DNA from 2 places in the Pseudoclavibacter sp. CFCC 14310 genome. Region 1 is predicted to be linked to the other one. Evidence: predicted binding sites of a transcription regulator. Region 1 holds the regulator's gene; the other holds the start of a gene.
What was found. The regulator LexA, encoded in region 1, represses DNA repair genes until DNA is damaged. The targets are predictions, from matches to a motif close to TCGAACANNTGTTCGA.
Positions count from the first base shown of each region.

Region 2: recA (recombinase RecA) is a predicted target of LexA. The motif match lies at 1,437-1,452, and genes of this name have one in related genera.

Region 1 is NZ_WBKC01000001.1:820,531-822,930, reverse strand. Features, by position in the region: gene F8O06_RS03675 (histidinol-phosphate transaminase) at 1-281, opposite strand, end outside; gene F8O06_RS03670 (LysM peptidoglycan-binding domain-containing protein) at 378-728, opposite strand; gene lexA (transcriptional repressor LexA) at 915-1,616, shown strand; gene hflX (GTPase HflX) at 1,626-2,400, opposite strand, start outside.
Region 2 is NZ_WBKC01000003.1:462,900-465,299, forward strand. Features, by position in the region: gene F8O06_RS09465 (regulatory protein RecX) at 1-227, opposite strand, end outside; gene recA (recombinase RecA) at 227-1,291, opposite strand; gene F8O06_RS09475 (DUF3046 domain-containing protein) at 1,526-1,762, opposite strand; gene F8O06_RS09480 (helix-turn-helix domain-containing protein) at 1,772-2,107, opposite strand; gene F8O06_RS09485 (carboxymuconolactone decarboxylase family protein) at 2,354-2,400, opposite strand, start outside.

The sequences.
Region 1 (2,400 bases):
TCGTTCGAGCCGTTTGCCGCCCAGACCTGCTCTGGGGTGACACCGTGACCGAGGTAGCCTGCCAGGGCTTCGCGCAGTGCGGTGAACTCTCGGTCGGGGTAGCGGTTCAGACCGGCGACCACACCAGCGACGCTCTCTTGGATGTCGCGAACGGCTTCTGGGGGAAGTCCGAAGGTGTTCTCATTCACATTGAGTTCGATGGGCACGTGCAGCTGCGGTGCGCCGTACGGCTGCTGTCCGACGAGTTCTGCGCGAAGGGGAAGATCATCAAGAGTGGTCACAGACGCAAGTCTACGCGTGCGCCCTTGCGCAAACGACGAATCGCCAGGACGGCGTCATCAGGACTCCGGTCTCGAACCAGTCGGCGAGTTCGTCGTTCAGGCGTCGAGCAGATGAGCGGGAATGATCAGCTGATCGCCAGGATGCACCGTGGCGTCATCGAGGTGGTTCGCTCTGCGGATCTCGGCGACGGCGTCGCGTACGTCATGACGCGGGGCGGACAGCTGTGCGATGTCCCAGAGCGTGTCGCCGGGCTGGACCTGCACTCTGGTGACTTCGATCGGCTCGTCGTCACCGGCGAAGGCCTGGGTGCCGAATGAGATGGCCGCCACGATGACTGCAGCCAGCAGCATCACCAGTGCCAGCGCCCGCACCTGCCGGCCACGGCGCGTGAGACGTGCCCGCGTCTTGACGATGGGTGCCGAGGAGAGGTTGTTGGTCGCGTCCATGAGAAGTCCTTTCGAACGTGTCTTTCGAATATATCTTCGAATCTGCGTTTGGGCAACCCACTCACGCCACGCCTGTTCGAAGACATCTTTGGCCAGATGCCCATCGTTCGGATAAAGTTTCGAATAGGCATCACCTGAGTCAGTGCACCACGACCCACTGACATCACGCGCAGAAGGACTGAAAATATGGCCACGAGACCCCACACGTCGACGACGTCAGGCCGTGGTGACCGCTCACGGCTCAGTAAGAAGCAGCAGAGCATCCTCGCATTCATCACCGAGTCGATCAGCGACCGCGGGTATCCGCCGAGCATGCGCGAGATCGGCGATGCGGTCGGTCTCTCGTCACTGTCATCGGTGACCCACCAGCTCAATCAGCTCGAACTCGCCGGCTGCATCCGCCGCGACCCGAAGCGACCGCGTGCACTCGAAGTACTCATCGAGCAGGAGCCGACGGCCGTCGCCGAGCCACCGTCGACTCCGGCACAGCAGGCACTGGCGGTCGTCTCAGAAGAGACCGCAATGGTGCCACTGGTCGGCCAGATCGCCGCAGGCTCCCCCATCCTCGCCGATCAGCACATCGACGACGTGTTTCCGCTGCCCAGGCAACTGGTCGGGCAGGGCGAGCTCTTTCTGCTCAAAGTGCGCGGAGACTCCATGATCGACGCGGCGATCTGCGACGGCGACTGGGTCGTGGTGCGGCAGCAGCAGGACGCCGTCGCCGGTGACATCGTCGCCGCGCTGCTTGAAGAGGAGGCCACGGTCAAGACGTTCCGTCAGCGTGACGGGCACACCTGGCTGCTCCCTCAGAACACCCAGTACGAGCCGATCCTCGGTGACCACGCGGTCATCCTCGGCAAAGTCGTCGCCGTGCTGCGCTCTGTGTGATCGCGGCACTCACTGCACGGCAGCAGTTGTGACGGCAACCCCGTCAATCTGCTCTGCCAGCTGCGGGCTGACGCGCGCATGCAGCCGTGTGCCCTTGTCCAGGTACTCGGTGTGCAGCACCTGCCCGTGCTCGTGCGCCTGCGCAACGAGGTCGCCGCGGTCGTATGGAACCACGACATCGATTTCGACGCCGGGGTCGGGCAGCGCCGTCTCGATGCGACGCACCAGGTCGGCTATGCCCTCACCGGTGCGAGTCGAGACCATCGAAGCCTCGGGCTCCATGGCACGAAGCACCATGCGACGCTCGTCGTCGACGAGGTCGATCTTGTTGAAGACCAGAATCTCGCGTGCCCCCTCCAGACCCGACTCCGCAAGCACGGTTCTCACCGCTTCGATCTGCGCCTGTGGATCGGGGTGCGAGCCGTCGACGACGTGCACGAGCACATCTGCGTCGGCTGCCTCTTCGAACGTCGACCGGAACGCCTCGACGAGCTGGTGCGGCAGACGCCGCACGAAGCCGACTGTGTCGCTGAGCGTGTACACCCGACCGTCTTCGGTCGTGTTGCGACGCACGGTCGAGTCAAGAGTCGCGAACAGCTGGTTCTGCACGAGTTCGTCCGAACCGGTGATCGCGTTGACCAGCGACGACTTGCCCGCGTTGGTGTACCCGACCACGGCAACCGACGGAATCGCGAAACGGTCGCGGTTCGCACGCTTCGCGGCGCGGGCCGGCGCCATCGCCTTGATCTGTCTGCGCAGCTTCGCCATGCGCGTGTGAATGCGC
Region 2 (2,400 bases), on a different contig from region 1:
TCGGCGTGATGCTCGGTTTCGTCTGTCGGGCCTGCAGCTGATGTCTGCGTCTGCGCCTCTGCGTGGGCCTGACCTCGGCCCTGCGCAGCGCGAACTCGAGGAGAAAGTGAGACCACAGAGGCGTCAGCGCTCTGCTGCCGATGCTTGGAAGCAGTCGCAGTCTGTTCAGACCGGTCGTCGGCATCTCTACGCCAAGCCCCCAGACTGACGACGTTGTCGTCGCTCATCAGGCCTCTTTTGCCACACGCTTGTCGTCGAGCGATTCGACATTCGACTCTTCTGCGGATTCTGGAGCTTCGATGATGCCCAGACTGACCTTGATCTTAGTCTCGATCTCATTGGCGATCTCGGCGTGGTCTTTGAGAAACTGTCGAGCGTTCTCTTTGCCCTGACCGAGCTGCTCACCTTCGTAGGTGTACCATGCCCCAGACTTGCGCACGAAGCCGTTGTCGACACCGTAGTCGATCAGACCGCCCTCACGAGAGATGCCTTCGCCGTAGAGAATGTCGAACTCGGCCTGCTTGAACGGCGGAGCCATCTTGTTCTTGACGACTTTGACTCGTGTGCGGTTGCCCACTGCGCTGCCGCTGTCTTTCAGAGTCTCGATGCGACGGATGTCAAGGCGCACCGATGCATAGAACTTCAGTGCCTTTCCGCCTGAGGTGGTCTCGGGGCTGCCGAAGAACACACCGACTTTTTCACGCAGCTGGTTGATGAAGATCGCCGTGGTCTTCGAATGCGAAAGCGCACCGGTCAGCTTTCGCAGGGCCTGGCTCATCAGTCGTGCCTGCAGACCCACGTGCGAGTCGCCCATGTCGCCCTCGAGCTCGGCTCGCGGAACCAACGCAGCCACCGAGTCGATGACGATGACGTCGATCGACCCCGAGCGGATCAGCATGTCGGCAATCTCAAGCGCTTGCTCACCGGTGTCGGGCTGAGAGACGAGCAGCTGGTCGATGTCGACGCCAAGCTTGTGAGCGTAGTCAGGATCGAGCGCATGCTCGGCGTCGATGAACGCAGCGATGCCGCCGTTCTTCTGCGCATTGGCGAGTGCGTGCAGAGCCACTGTGGTCTTACCCGAGGACTCAGGGCCGTAGATCTCGACGATTCGGCCTCTCGGCAGCCCGCCGATGCCGAGCGCGGCGTCAAGTGCGATCGACCCCGTGGGAATCACCTCGACAGGTGCACGCTCGTCGCTGCCCAACCGCATGACCGACCCCTTGCCAAATTGGCGGTCGATCTGTGCCAGCGCTGTGTCAAGCGCCTTATGACGATCATTTGCTGCAGCCATGTGCTTCCTCATCTCTGGTCGACGTTCACATTCTGTGATGAAGATCACGTTAGAGCCGACCACTGACATTCCTGTACGACGTCGACTTGTCTGTGGAGAAGCAGACTGGCGACGACGCGCTCTGCAGAGAACGTTAGCAGAAGATTCGAAGATATGTTCGAAGACCACTCTGCGTGTCTCCAGCGTTCGACTCCTCGTCACAGACCTGAGGATTCGACACGAGACGGCGGCGCGTCAGGAGCGCATCCGATTCTTGGCCGTTTTGGGGTCGACGCCATGCCACCGGCTTTTGGGCACGTCTGCTGCGGCGCACAGCGCCAGCCAGACCTCACGAGGCTCATCGCCTCTGGCCAACGCGACTCTGCCGGTCACGTCGCCGCAGGCACCCAGCACAAGGTCATCGACCAGCACCTGCCCGTACGCGCTGCCGAACTCGTTCTCGACAAACTCCCAGAACTGGCTGTTGCGCATCGGCTGAGCTCAGCGCGCTGAAGGAACGTAGCGATCGACGTCGTCGAGCAGCTCGTCAGGAATCGTGTCGGGGATGCCCGACATATCGTCGAAGGGATGCGCAGTGATGCCCTCGAGCGTGGCCATGCGATCACTCACCTGACGCATGATCTGCGAGACCGGCACATCAAGCGCGTCGGCAACCGACGCGAGAATCTCGCTCGACGCCTCTTTCTGCCCGCGCTCGACCTCGCTGAGGTACCCGAGCGCAACGCTTGCCCGACCGGCCACCTGGCGAAGCGTGTGGCCCCGTTCCTGTCGCAGATCCCGGAGCACATCACCGAGCTCCTGGCGAAGCAATACCATCGGTTCTCCTCTCCGGCCCGCTTGAGCCTGGCTGTTGCGGCTACGAACCAGAGTAGCCCACCCCTGTTACAAGGTATGCAGAGTGACAGCTCATGCACAATTACTGAAGGCCATGGGGTTCTGTTGGTACAACGAAGGTGCACCACACGCTATTCCCGCGTCTGCGACACGAGTTCGTCGCCGTGGAACGCCCGTGTGCTCTCTAATCCGTCGCAGCAGCATGCCGGACGAGATTCCAAGCCCTCCTCAGTGGCCGTGTGCGTCGGCCGCCTGGAATGCGAGCCTGCCGTGGG